3 regions of the Sporacetigenium mesophilum DSM 16796 genome follow, and region 3 is predicted to be linked to each of the others. Evidence: riboswitches for the same ligand, from Rfam matches in the RefSeq annotation. Region 3 holds a riboswitch; each other region holds the start of a gene.
What was found. A riboswitch is a leader RNA that binds a small molecule or an ion and turns the genes downstream of it on or off. The one in region 3 is predicted to bind lysine.

Region 1 (4,946 bases), on a different contig from region 3:
TCAATGCTAATATTTGTAATATTTGCTTTAGTGTTAGCATTTAGTAAATATGGAAACATAAAACTTGGACCTGATAATTCAAAACCAGACTACAATACAGCTTCATGGTTTGCAATGTTATTTGGAGCAGGAATGGGAATAGGCCTTGTATTTTGGGGTGTAGCAGAGCCAATTTCACACTTTATAGCTCCACCGGGAATAGAACCTGGAACTGTAGAAGCAGCAAATTTTGCCATGAAAGCATCATTTATGCACTGGGGATTTCACCCATGGGCAAACTACGCTATTATAGGTCTTGCACTTGCATATTTTCAGTTTAGAAAAAACAAGCCAGGTCTTATAAGTAGTATATTTGAGCCATTAATTGGGGAAAAAGGGGTAAAGGGACCTATTGGAAAAACAATAGATGTTTTAGCAGTATTTGCAACAGTTGCAGGAGTTGCAACATCACTTGGAATAGGGACTTTGCAGATAAATAGCGGATTAAAATATGTTTTTGGAATTCCTGAAAATCAAATAGTTCAGATGATAATAATTTTAGTTATAACTGTAATTGTTATATGGTCGGCTGTTGATGGAATTGATAGAGGAATTAAAATAATATCAGATATAAATTTATATTTAGCATTTGGTTTATTGTTATTGGCAATAATTATAGGACCCACAGTAAAAATAATAAATTCATTAACTAATGGACTCGGTTCATATTTAGGGACTATAATACAAGATAGCTTACAAATCGAAGCCTTTGGAGATAATTCATGGCTAAATAGTTGGAGAATTTTTTACTGGGCATGGTGGATTGCATGGGCTCCATTTGTAGGAACTTTTATAGCTAGAATATCAAGGGGAAGAACAATAAGAGAGTTTATTTTAGGTGTTATAGTTGCACCATCAATAGCATCATTTATATGGTTTGCTACATTTGGAACAATGGGATTAAATTTAGGAATTAATGGTGTTTTAGATATAGAAGCATTAAAAAATATTGCAGCTTTTCCTGAAACAGGGTTCTTTGTTGTTATGAGTCACTATAAATTAGGAACAATACTTTCAGTTATTGCAATATTCTTGTTATGCACATTCTTTATAACATCAGCAAACTCTGCTACGTTTGTTTTAGGAATGCTTAGCTCTAATGGAGACCTTAATCCATCAAATTCAAAGAAAATTATATGGGGTATAATTCAATCACTTCTTGCAACATCATTACTTCTTGCAGGAGGATTAAAGGCACTTCAAACAGCTTCAGTTGCTGCGGCGTTCCCATTTATTTTTGTAATGATTTTTGCATGTGTATCTCTCTGGAAAGCACTAAAAAGTGAACAGTAATATTTGATAAAGTGCCAGTAAGGTTATTATTAATCGTGCTGGCGCTTTTTAGTGTATAAAGTTATTAACAGATATAGGTTAGGGATTTCCAAATTATGTTATAATAAACTAGAGATTAAAACGCTTAAAAATATACAAAGGAGCGCAAATATGAGCCAAAAGATAGAGTATAGAAAAACATATAAGCACATTTATGTACCAAAAACAACGCCAACAATTATTGATGTTCCTAAGATGCCATATATAATGGTTAGTGGTAGTGGAAACCCAAATAATGAGGAATTTGCAAAGGCAACAGAAGCATTATATAGTGTAAGTTATGCTGTTAAAATGTCATATAAAAGCAATTACGTTCCAAATGGATACTATGAATATACAGTTTTTCCACTTGAGGGAATTTGGGACTTAATTGATAAGACAAAGCCAGCAACTGATAAGGATAATTTTAAATACACAATAATGATAAGACAACCAGATTTTTTGACAAATGAATTATTTGAGAAATTTTTAGAACAAACAAAAAAGAAAAAGTCAAATCCATTTCTTGATAAATTAGTATTTGGTGAAATAACTGATGGATTAAGTTGTCAAATTATGCACATAGGAAGTTTTGATGATGAGCCTGAAAGCTTTGATAAAATGGAGAAGTTTTGTGATGAAAATGGGTATACAAGAGCTAGTAAACTTCACAGAGAAATATATCTATCAGATCCAAGAAAAACAGAGAGTTCTAAGTTAAAAACTGTTTTAAGATTTTCTGTAAAAGAGATTTAGATTATATTGAATATAATATTAGTATATAAGTACCATTAATTGGGAATAAAGGTTATAATAGTATTAGGGAATTTTATTAAATAGGAGGGATAACATGGAACAGCAACAAAAGGTATTTCAAAAACTTGATGAATTAAACATTTCATACGAGGTGACAAACCATCCACCAGTTTATACAATAGAGGAAATGGATGATTTAGGTATTTCTGATCATGGAGATGTATGCAAGAATTTATTTATTAGAGATGCAAAGGGAAAAAGACATTTTCTTGTTGTACTAAACAAGGACAAGCAAGCAGACCTAAAAAATATAAGAGAGCAACTTGGGACTACTGGTTTGAGTTTTGCATCTGAAGAAAGACTATCAAAATATTTAAACCTTAGTAAAGGTGCCGTAACTCCTCTAGGTGTTGTAAATGATGAAGATCATTTAGTTGAGGTTGTATTTGATAGAGATTTGATAAATAAAGAAAAACTTGGTGTTCATCCTAATGAAAATACAGCGACAGTTTGGATTGCTTTTGACGGCCTTAAAAAGCTAGTGGAACAAAATGGAAATAAAATTCACTATTTGAACATTTAGAACAAATAGTAATATAGAAAATGTTGACAACATATTAATATAGTGTTAAGCTATAAAAAATCAAAACTTCATAAAAATCCTCATCCTTAAGGGTGAGGTAGAGGCGCGGTTGTTAAGAGTAACTATATCGAGGTCGGGAACCTATGACATATAGTAAAAGGAGCCACCGCCGAAGCATCAGATACCAAAGTCTGTTGCTGGGTCTGTATCAAATAGGTACAGGACTGTCATCATTGTATATGCTCGATACTTTGATGTTGTGCTATCTCACATTGAGCCAGAAAGGAGAGAGGATTGTCTTTAGCTTTGCTATGTTTACATAAGCACCTGACAAGCCTGTTAGGTGTTTTTTTATTACAATTTTTTAATATGGAAGAAAATGGGAGGAAAACAATGAACAATAACTCAGCACAATCACAACAAATTCAAAGTGGGGATTCGGGTTTTAAAAAAGAAATTAGTTTATTTGGTGGAGTAAGTATTTTAGGCGGTATAATGGTTGGTTCTGGAATATTTTATCTAGGTTCATATGTATTAATGAGAACTGGAATGAGTTTAGGGCTAGCCTTATTGACTTGGGTTTTGGGAGGAGTAATATCGTTATTAGGTGGTATTTGTTACGCAGAACTCGGTGCATCAGACCCAAGAGCTGGAGGACTTACTGTATATTTAAGTAAAGCATATTCACCTATAGTTGGTTTTTTAAGTGGTTTTAATAACTGGTTAATAGCAGGGCCTGGTTCTATTGCAGCACTGGCAATTGCACTTCCAAGTGCTTTAACTGCAATACTTCCTATGGGAGAATGGACAGTTAAATTTGTTGCTATTGCACTTATAATAATATTAACAGTTGTAAATTATTTTGGCGTTAAATTCGGATCTAGACTTCAAAATATATCAATGGTTGCAAAATTAATACCTATTGGAATTATAATGGTTTTAGGACTTATATTTGGAAAGGTAACACCTGATTTAAGTTTAGCTCCAGTAACTGGCGATTTTAACTTCGGAGCAATTATTAGTATGGTAGCTTTTGCAGTTGTTGCAAGTTTGTGGGCATATGAAGGATGGACAAATTTAAATACTGTAGCTGAAGAGGTAAAGAACCCTAAGAAAAACCTACCTCTTGCAATAATTATATCAATAGTTTCAATAACGATATTATATACATTATTCAATTATTCTATATACAGAGTTATACCTTTTGAAGAAATTCAAAGTTTAATAGCAAGCAATGAATATTACTTAGGAACACATGCAGCACAAAAGTTAATGGGAAATACAGGTAGTATATTAGTTATAGTAGGCATGGTAATAGCAATGTTTGGAGCTTTAAATGGATGTATATTAGCATTCCCTAGAATGTATTATGCAATGAGCCAAGAAGGTCACTTCTTTGAAAGTTTTAAAAAATTACACCCTGTACACAAAGTTCCTCATAATGCTTTAATAGTACAATGTATAATATCTATTGTATTAGTATTATTAAGAGACTTAAATCAGTTAACTTCATTAGTTGTATTCTCAGGAATGTTGTTTAATACACTAGGGGTATATGCAGTTATGATTTATAGAAGAAAGTTCCCAACTGCTGAAAGACCTTACAAAGTAATTGGATATCCTGTTACAGTAATATTAACAACTTTAGTATTCTTAGGGTTAATGGTAAATACATTTATCGAAGATCCTCAAACTTCAATAATAGGGTTACTTGTTCCAGCAATTGGTATAATATTTTATATATACTTTGATAGAAAAAATAAAGCTAGAAGAAACATTCAATAGGGGGATTGTCTTATGATTACAATTTTAAAAAACGGAAAAATATATGTCGAAAAAAATAATTTTTGTGAAGCAGTTTTAATTGAAAATGGAGTTATTAAGGAAATTGGGACTAATGAAGAAATACTAAAAAACAATTCTGATAACATTATAGATTTACAAGAAAAAACTGTTTTACCAGGGTTTAACGATAGTCATTTGCATATTGCATCAGTTGGAGATTCAATAAGCTCATGTGATTTAACAAGTGCAAGATCAATAGATGATATTATTGAAATAGGTAGAAAGTATATAAAAGAAAATAAAGGACTAACTGCATTATATGGCCGTGGATGGAATCAAGATTATTTTGTATCTGGTGAAAAGAGATTAATAAATAGATTTGATTTAGATAAAATATCTACAGAAATTCCAATAGTATTTGATAGAGTATGTATACACGTTGCAGTAGGAAATAGTAAGGCTGTAGAGATGT
Region 2 (4,946 bases), on a different contig from region 3:
TTCTAATAAATGTAAATGTTCGATTAGCCTTAATGTTAAATGACGACATAACAACCCCTCCAAATTATTTAATCTAAATATTAATATATATAGATTTATAGATATTATATGCTCAGAGTTTTAGAAATGTGCAAATTAAAATCCGCATAAATAGACATGTCATAATCTATTTATGCGGATTAAATCAATCCTTTATAAAGTTTTCGATGAAATTATATAAACTCTTTGTTTTTTCACTTTTAAATATATTATTATAATCTATCCATTTATCATTTTTTATAGAAACTTGATTTGCAACTCCAGGATTTAAAATACTAGCCATACTTCCTATAATTGCTTTTTTATGTTTTGATATGGATAATTTACTTTTGTAATTATCATCAACATTTTCTATATAGTTTACGGCGTTTTCTAATAAATTCCCATATTGAATCTTTGCACCTTCTAATAATATATCTTCAAGAGTTCCACAATCTTTATTATTAGGGAATACATACATGTCACATTTTATTTTTATATCTTTAAAATAGCCTTCTTTATTTGTAAAACATGTTTCATCAAAATTTAATTCTTTTCTTTTTATTATATTTAATATGAACTCATTGTACTTTTCACTTGCGCTCTTATTGTCTGCATCACATACTATTAATATTCCATTTAATTGCTTTAATTGTTCTCTTTGCATTATTGACACAGTATTATTTAGTTCTGATATTATTCTCGTTTCTCCTAAAGCTGCTTTTATTGCAACACATACATTATCAGACTTATAAAAATCTGGAATAGGACTTATTTTTTCCAATCTACCCTCTACAAAAGGATATTTATTTGGGATTAACCCTTGCCATATATAAGGTATTTCTTCCTTATTTCTTATCTGTCTTAATCCTAATAATTGAAGTACCTTTCCAATAGCAGCCTCATCATGAGGACCCTCAACTAAAAAATAATAATATCTCATACTATCTCACATCCAAACCCATATTAGATCTTATACTATATAATTGCTCCCCTGAAAACCTATTAACATAGGTATCATTATTATCACTTTCTAATCTATAACATGCAATATCATCAATATAGTCTATGCCCCCTTCTATTAGTGCATCTATGGCTTCTATGCTATGTGTAGTTAAAAATATCTGTGTATTATATCTATTGCATATTTCCATAAGCCATTTAAAAAAATCCTTAAGGGCTCTTGCATGTATAGCTGTTTCTATTTCATCTATAAGTAATACTCCATCTACAGCTTCTACTACTGAAGATGATATTGTTATAGCCTTTTTTATTCCATCTCCAAATGCAGATATAGGTAAAATTCCATTTATCTTATGATTAATGTATAAAGATGTAGTGTTGTTTTCTGTTATTAAATCAAAACCATCAATATTTTTATCAAATATTTTCATCATTTCCAATATATCTTGTTTTTTTCCTAGCTTTATAGATTTGCTTATATAATTAACATATCTATTTTGAATATAATGATCTATAGGAGATATATACTTCATAGGAATAAATAAATTGTTGTCTTTATATAAAATTTCGTAATTATCTTCTCTTAGTGAAAAGTTCTTCTCATATTTTTTATCATCTATAGTAAACTTATATTTCCCACTAAATACTGATATAGGCAGTTCTTCATCTACTAATCTAAATAAATATTCTTCGTACCCACCTATACTTATTTGTATTTTTTTATTTTCAACTTGAGCGCTAAAAGATATATTTTTTGTCTCCAATTCTTTATTAAACATATTTATAAATGATTTATACCAACTTCTTTTTTCGTTATTTTTTAATACTTCTCTTATTTTATACAATAAAATTAATCTATTTATATCCTCCGGGTATTCTAAAAACATTATTGACTCAAGTATACTAGTCTTTCCGCTATTGTTTTCTCCTATTAGTATATTTATGTTTTTTGTATCTTTCAGTTCTATACTTTTTAGCTTTCTAAAATTTTCTATTTTTATGTTTTTTATATGACTCAAGTTACTTCCCCCTGCATAAAATATTGTATAACAAGCCTTTTGAATTTTCAGATTTTTTACAATATTTAAATATTTAACTATATATAATTCTTTTTATAGTATTATATATAGTTAAATATTTTTAAATATATAACTATTTCTATATCAATTGTTAATTATTATATTTGGTGGGGTGGGGGGTTTATGAGTAATTCTAATGCGTTTTTCAATGTTATTGAGTCCTTTATTAATACTTTTGGCATGGGGAGGTATATAATATTTGTATTAGGCAGTATACTTTTATTTTGTATATATGCTGTAGAGAAAAGTATTGCTAGTAAGGATTTTGATAGAGTTTATATGATAGCTCTTTTTGCTTTGATTGCATTATCTTCCCTACTCGGAGTAGGATTAGATGTTTATAATTAAAATTTCGTTGCTCAAAAAAAGCCTTATTGTGGAAAATCCACATTAAGGCTTTAGATTATTTCGTCATATGCAGCTTCATCTAGATTTATTAAACAAGGTGGAACAATATCCTTAGATATTAAATCTTCGTAGCTTTCTCTTTTTTTAATAACATAACTATTTCCTTCACTTACTAAAACAACAGCAGGTCTTAGTGCCTTATTATAATTACTAGACATTGAGTCATTATATGCACCTGTATTTAATACAGCTAATATATCATTTCTTTCTACTATAGGTAACTCTATATCTTTAATAAGTATATCCCCTGATTCACAGTATTTTCCACCTAGTGTTACTATTTCTTTTTCTATAGCATTTGCTTTATTAGCAACTATTGCAGAGTATTTAGCATCATAAAGTGCTACTCTTGGATTATCACTTAAGCCTCCATCAATTGATACATATTTTCTAACACCCTCTATATTTTTTATACTTCCTACATTGTATAATGTTATTCCAGCACTTCCTACAAACCATCTCCCTGGTTCTATTATTACACATGGTCTTTTTAAATTTCTTCTTTCAAACTCATCTTCTAATTCTTTCATTACCGGTTCTAAAAACTCATTTAAACCAACTTCTATATCGCCCTCAACGTATTTTATACCAAATCCTCCGCCTATATTTAGGTCTTCTATTTCGTAATTGTATTCATTTTTTATATGTTCTATCCAGCCTATAGCTACTCTTAACGCTTTTAAGTGCGATTCATTTGAAAATAGTTGAGATCCTACATGAAAATGAATACCTTTAAAATTTATATACTTTGAGTATATAGCTATTTTTATAGCTTCATCTATTTGAAGTAATGGAATTCCAAACTTTGAATCCTTTTGACCTGTACTTATATATCTATGAGTATTAGCGCCTACTTCTGGAGTAATCCTAAATAATATATTAGCTTCTTTATTTAAGTTTTTGCAAATTTCTTCTAGCAACTCTAGTTCACTTATACTATCTACTACTATTCTGCCTACTCCATGTTGAACTGCCATAATAAGTTCTTCCTTTGACTTATTATTTCCATGAAATATTATATCCTCCATAGGAAAATTAGCGCTTATAGCAACATATAATTCTCCACCAGATACTACATCTAAACCTAACCCTTCTCTTTGTACAATCTTACATATGGCTAAATTCAAAAATGCCTTTGATGCATAAACAGCTCTAACATTTTCGTATTTATTTAAAAAACTAGTTCTTACTTCGCTTCCCTTTTCTCTAAGAATACTCTCAGAAATTACATATAGTGGTGTTTTGTATTTTTTAGCTAACTCCACAGTGTTGCATCCATCAAAGTATAGTGTTCCATTTACTCTTTCAATCATAATCATTACCTCCATAAGTTATAATACAATGGAGATTTTGCAGTAACATCTTAATTTTCGTAATAAAAAAAGCCCAAGGAATATACTATCCTTAGGCTCTTAAATACTAATTCAAAAACGTTTATTAGCACTCACGAACTTAAGATAGCTCTCCACAAATCTCTTTGTGACAATGTTGTACATGTTTTGCACAACACCAACATATAAACTTAAAGCATCGTTTATACATTTCGGCGTTAGCACCTTTCCTATTGTTTCACTGTGCTTATCTCCACAATAGTACTATTTGATAACGCGACCTCTATCTTTTTGTATTTATTTTTATTAAATTATATTATACTACAATTTGTAAATTTGTAAACATAATTTTTAAAATATTATAGTAAATAATACACCTTGTTCTACATTTTTTAACTCATAACTTATATTATTTAACTCTAATATTTTTTTAACTATATAAAGACCTAGTCCACTTCCCCCTGTATTTCTATTTCTAGACTTCTCCAATCTATAAAAAGGTTCAAAAACTTTGGTTAATTCTTCTTCTTCTATAAACGCTCCTGTATTTAAAACCTCTAGTACTATGTTACTATCTCTTTCATATAGTCTAATAATTACCTTTTCTTTCTCTTTTGAGTATTTTACAGCATTATTAACTACATTTGATATTGCTTTTCTAATAAGTTGTTGATCACCCTTTATATATAAGTTATCTTGTATTTTATTTACTATAGTTAGATCCTTAGATATTAAAAAGTATTCAAAGCCCTTTGATATATCGTATACCATATTTGATATGTTTATATTTTGTACACTTGGTTTAAATTCAGTGCTCTCAAGTTTATATATTTCCATCATTTCATAAACTAGTTTTTCCATATGTTCCATAATATCAAAAGACCTTTTAAGATATTTATCCCTATCTTTATAAGAACCAATATTGTATATCATTCCTTCAAGTTGTCCTTTTACAGCAGTTATAGGAGTTTTTAGTTCATGTGATATAGTAGCTACAAATATCTTTCTTTGTTCTTCTAGTTCTCTTTCTCTTTCTATATCATTTCGTAGTTTTTTATTTGCTTGTGTTAATTCATTCATGGTGTTTTGTAAACTAAATGAAAGTTCATTTAAACTATTTGAAAGTTGACCTAATTCATCTTGAGAA
Region 3 (4,946 bases):
TAGTTTATATCTAAACTATAAATTATTACATAGTTGTTAATGAAATAAAGGGGTGAGTTTCGTGATATTTAAGTTAATAGAACCAAATCTTGAAATAGAAAAAGAATACAATGAGTATATAGACGAGTGGGAGAAATTAGGAGAAAATATTATTCCGTCTGCATCAATAAGAAGTAATTTTATTTATAAGGATTTAATAAATAAATGGAGTGAACAAAAAACTAATAAAGCATATGACAAAGGTTTTGTCCCAGCTTCAATATATTTTTTAGTAGATGAAAATAAGAAAATTTATGGTTCTTTACATATAAGGCATGAGTTAAATGATTATTTACTAAACCATGGAGGGCATATAGGTTATGGAATAAGGCCTTCTGAACGTAGAAAAGGATATGCAACTCAAGCACTTGCGTTAGCACTATCAATAGTAGAAGGATTAGGTATGAAAAGAGTATTAATTATTTGTAATAAAAAAAATATTGCATCAGCAAGAACTATAATAAATAATGGCGGAGTATTAGAAAATGAAGTTACTAAAGACGGAGAAACAACTCAAAGATATTGGATAGAAATATAGTATTAAGTAGCTAATGAAGTATTTAGGATAGGGGGATAACATGAATTTTTCATCGTTTAGAAAATTAGATTATATAATATTTTATATAATCTCTGTAGTTTTACCTGTAGTTCAAGTATATAATATATCGTTTAATATTATAATTGGGATATTGATATTGAGTACAATACCTGCTTTTATTTTAGGAACTATAACAAATTTAATATTTAGAAAAGATAAAAGTCAGTAAACATTAGCTACAAAAAAATTTAAAATGGGGTGATTTTGTGATTGAAACGGATAGATGTATATTAAGGTCCTTTGAAGAAAAAGATTTAGACTCATTCATGATTTATAGAAATAACGAAGAGTGGATGAAGCATCAAAGTTTTAAGAATTTAACTAAAGATGAATATAGAGAAGCATTATTAGTTCCTTTAAATGTTGAAAATGGAATTCAACTTGCTATTGTTCATAATACCACAGATAATCTTTTAGGAGATTTATATCTAGTAAAAAAAGAAAAAACTATTACAATTGGATATACTATTGATCCAGTTCATTCTCGAAAAGGATATATAAGTGAAGTTTTGAAAGTATTATTACCAAAACTTAAAGCAGAATATTCCGGCTGTGAAATAATAGCCATGACTGAAAAAGAAAATATTCCTTCTAAAAATTTGTTGCTTAAATTAGGTTTTGTATATGATGGATGGATAGATAAATGGCAGTCAGAAGTTTATGTTTATTAAACTGATTAATATATAAAAAGGGGAGCGGTTTATATGGATAAAAATTATACAGAAATTAACTCCAAAATTTTTGATAAGTGGGTTGAGGAAGGCTGGGAATGGGGCCAACCTATTAGCCACGATATTTTTGAAAAAGCTAAAAATAATGAGTGGTTTGTCTTACTGACACCTACCAAACCAGTACCAAAGGAATGGTTTGGTGAAATGAAGAATAAAAAAATATTAGGGTTAGCTTCTGGTGGTGGTCAGCAAATGCCTATATTTACTGCATTAGGTGCAAAGTGTACGGTATTGGATTACTCAGAAAAACAATTGTTAAGTGAAAATGAAGTAGCGAAAAGAGAAAGCTACGATATTAAAACAGTTAGGGCGGATATGACAAAGCCTTTGCCTTTTGAGGATGCGTCCTTCGACTTGATCTTTCATCCAGTTTCTAATTGCTATGTTGAGGATGTTCTTCCTATATGGAAAGAATGTTATAGGGTGTTAAAAAAAGGCGGAATATTATTATCAGGACTAGATAATGGTATTAATTATATTTTCAATGACGAAGAAACAAAGGTAACCTATAAATTGCCATTTAACCCGCTAAAGGATAATCAACAGTATGATGATTCAATAAAAAATGACTGGGGAATTCAATTCTCACATACCATTGAAGAACAAATAGGTGGACAATTACAGGCAGGATTTATGCTAACAGATATATATCAAGATACAAACGGTGCAGGTAAACTACATGAATTCAATATACCAACTTTCTATACAACGAGAGCAATTAAAAAATAGGATTATGAATATAGGCTAAAATAATCAAAAAATATATTATGATTAAAAAATCAAATATGAAACAATATTGACAATATATGGATAAAAATATATAATAAAAACATAGGATACTTCAAAAATTACAAATAAAAACAACAATAGGAATGTGACGTAACTAGACATAAATAGAGGTGCGAAGGAAATGGGTAACTTTTAGGTGTTAAGGAGAAGAGCCTCCGATACTAAAGGTGAATGATTTCTTTGCCGAAAGAATGTATTTGTTCTTAAGTATGTTCTTGGTTATAGAGCACAAAGCCCTATGATTGCCATAGATTGTTATGGAGAGCTATTTATGTAATGAAAATAAAAATTTTCATTACATAAATAGCTTTTTTAATTTCTAATATTTTCTAAAAACTTCCATGAAATTAATTGACAAAATATAACTGTAGATATATAATTAGATTAAGAATATTGAGAATATTATAAAAACAATAATTAACATAAATAGAGGCGCAAAGGAAAGGGGTAACTTTTAGGTGTTAAGGAGAAGAACCTTCGATACTAAAAGTGAATGATTTCTTTGCCGAAAGAATATATTTGTTCTTAAGTGTATTCTTGGGTATAGAGCAGAAATGCCCTATAACTGCCATAGATTATTATGGAGAGCTATTTATGTAGTGAAAATAAAGATTTTCATTACATAAATAGCTCTTTTAAATTATAAGAAAATTAACTACATATACATATATTAAATTGCGGTATTTTCTGAAAATTACGACTGTAAAAATATGATTGACAAACTTTAGACAATGATTTACAATAAATTCAAGTAATAAATAAAGATTATGAATAAAGGAAAAATTAAAAATTATCATAAATAGAGGTGCGAAGAAAAGGGTAACCTTTAGGTGTTAAGGAGAAGAACCTCCGATATTAAAGGTGAATGGTTTCTTTGCCGAAAGAATATATTTGTTCTTAAGTGTGTTCTTGGGTATAGAGCAGAAATGCCCTATAACTGCCATAGTTTATTATGGAGAGCTATTTATGTAGTGAAAAGAAGGGTTTTCATTACATGAGTAGCTTTTTTCTATTGCAGGAAAAAGTACTGGAAATCTTTCAACGTCTTTTATTCATAACCACAAACAATATAGTCCAATAATCAAAGGGGGAATTACAATGGAATTTTGTTTTTCAAAAGAGCATAACATGCTCCAAAAAATGTATCAGGAATTTGCTGACAAAGAGGTTAAACCTTTTGCTCAAGAGGTAGATGAAAAGGAAGAATTTCCAATAAATACTGTTAAAAAATTAGCGAAATATGGCTTTATGGGAATACCTTTTCCTAAGAAATATGGCGGTCAAGGTGCAGATAATTTAGCTTATGCTATGGCAGTAGAAGAATTATCTAAGGTTTGTGGAACTACTGGGGTAATAGTTTCAGCTCATACTTCATTATGTGCAGCACCTATATATGAATTTGGAACAGAAGAACAAAAACAAAAATATTTAACTCCACTTGCAAAGGGAGAAAAATTAGGGGCATTTGGATTAACTGAACCTAATGCAGGAACAGATGCTGCTGGACAACAAACTACAGCAGTTTTAGATGGAGATGAATACATATTAAATGGTTCTAAGATATTTATAACTAATGCTGGATATGCTGAAACTTACATAGTTATGGCAATGACAGATAAATCTAAAGGAACAAGAGGAATATCAGCATTTATAGTTGAGAAGGGAACTGAAGGATTCAGCATAGGAAAACAAGAGCACAAACTTGGTATAAAAGGGTCTGCAACTTGTGAACTTATATTTGAAAACTGCAGAATTCCAAAAGAAAACTTACTTGGTAAAGAAGGTAAAGGCTTTGGTATAGCTATGAAAACGCTAGACGGTGGACGTATAGGAATAGCAGCTCAAGCTTTAGGTATAGCTCAAGGAGCAATAGATGAAACTGTTTCTTATGTTAAAGAAAGAAGACAATTTGGAAAGCCAATATCATACTTCCAAAATACTCAATTCCAAGTTGCAGATATGAGCACTAAAACTGAAGCAGCAAGATTACTTGTTTACAAGGCTGCTAAAGCTAAGGATAGAGGAGTAGCTTATTCTTTAGAAGCTGCAATGGCGAAATTATATGCTTCAGAAACTGCAATGGAAGTTACAACAAAGGCAGTACAACTACACGGTGGATATGGATATACAAGAGAATATCCAGTTGAAAGAATGATGAGAGATGCAAAGATAACTGAAATATATGAAGGAACTTCAGAAGTTCAAAGAATGGTTATATCAGCAAACGTACTTAAATAAATAGGGGGGATTAAAGATGAATATAGTTGTTTGTATAAAACAAGTACCAGATACTACAGAAGTTAGACTTGATCCTAAAACAGGAACATTAATAAGAGATGGGATACCAAGTATAATAAATCCAGATGATAAGAGTGGACTTGAAGCTGCTTTAAGACTTAAGGATGAAATAGGAGCTCATATTACAGTAATTACTATGGGACCAGCACAAGCTGAAGAAGCATTAAGAGAATCATTTGCAATGGGTGTAGATAGAGCAATACTTTTAAGTGATAGAGCATTTGCAGGAGCAGATACTTGGGCTACATCAAGTACAATAGCAGGAGCACTTAAAAAATTAGATTATGATCTTATAATAGCTGGAAGACAGGCAATAGATGGGGATACAGCACAAGTTGGACCTCAAATAGCAGAACATTTACAAATACCTCACGTAAGTTACGTAGAAGATCTAGATGTATATGAAAAAGATCTTGTATTAAAAAGAGTATTTGAAGATGGATACCACAAAATAAAAGTTAAAACTCCATGTCTTATAACTACATTAAAGG

Region 1: it holds a riboswitch for lysine, as region 3 does, so the genes downstream of both, BS62_RS03015 (APC family permease) here and BS62_RS10810 (acyl-CoA dehydrogenase) in region 3, are expected to answer to the same signal.
Region 2: it holds a riboswitch for lysine, as region 3 does, so the genes downstream of both, lysA (diaminopimelate decarboxylase) here and BS62_RS10810 (acyl-CoA dehydrogenase) in region 3, are expected to answer to the same signal.

What each region holds. Positions count from the first base shown of each region.
Region 1 is NZ_JCANUR010000001.1:592,414-597,359, forward strand. Features, by position in the region: gene BS62_RS03000 (glycine betaine uptake BCCT transporter) at 1-1,332, shown strand, start outside; gene BS62_RS03005 (GyrI-like domain-containing protein) at 1,483-2,106, shown strand; gene BS62_RS03010 (prolyl-tRNA synthetase associated domain-containing protein) at 2,201-2,689, shown strand; lysine riboswitch at 2,780-2,962, shown strand; gene BS62_RS03015 (APC family permease) at 3,083-4,474, shown strand; gene BS62_RS03020 (amidohydrolase) at 4,487-4,946, shown strand, end outside.
Region 2 is NZ_JCANUR010000011.1:44,979-49,924, reverse strand. Features, by position in the region: gene BS62_RS09915 (4Fe-4S binding protein) at 1-49, opposite strand, end outside; gene BS62_RS09910 (DUF3226 domain-containing protein) at 185-961, opposite strand; gene BS62_RS09905 (AAA family ATPase) at 963-2,000, opposite strand; gene BS62_RS09900 (hypothetical protein) at 2,184-2,408, shown strand; gene lysA (diaminopimelate decarboxylase) at 2,459-3,781, opposite strand; lysine riboswitch at 3,919-4,093, opposite strand; gene BS62_RS09890 (sensor histidine kinase) at 4,151-4,946, opposite strand, start outside.
Region 3 is NZ_JCANUR010000013.1:31,972-36,917, forward strand. Features, by position in the region: gene BS62_RS10790 (GNAT family N-acetyltransferase) at 62-577, shown strand; gene BS62_RS10795 (hypothetical protein) at 618-806, shown strand; gene BS62_RS10800 (GNAT family N-acetyltransferase) at 844-1,308, shown strand; gene BS62_RS10805 (class I SAM-dependent methyltransferase) at 1,342-2,097, shown strand; lysine riboswitch at 2,255-2,433, shown strand; lysine riboswitch at 2,577-2,756, shown strand; lysine riboswitch at 2,950-3,128, shown strand; gene BS62_RS10810 (acyl-CoA dehydrogenase) at 3,256-4,395, shown strand; gene BS62_RS10815 (electron transfer flavoprotein subunit beta) at 4,412-4,946, shown strand, end outside.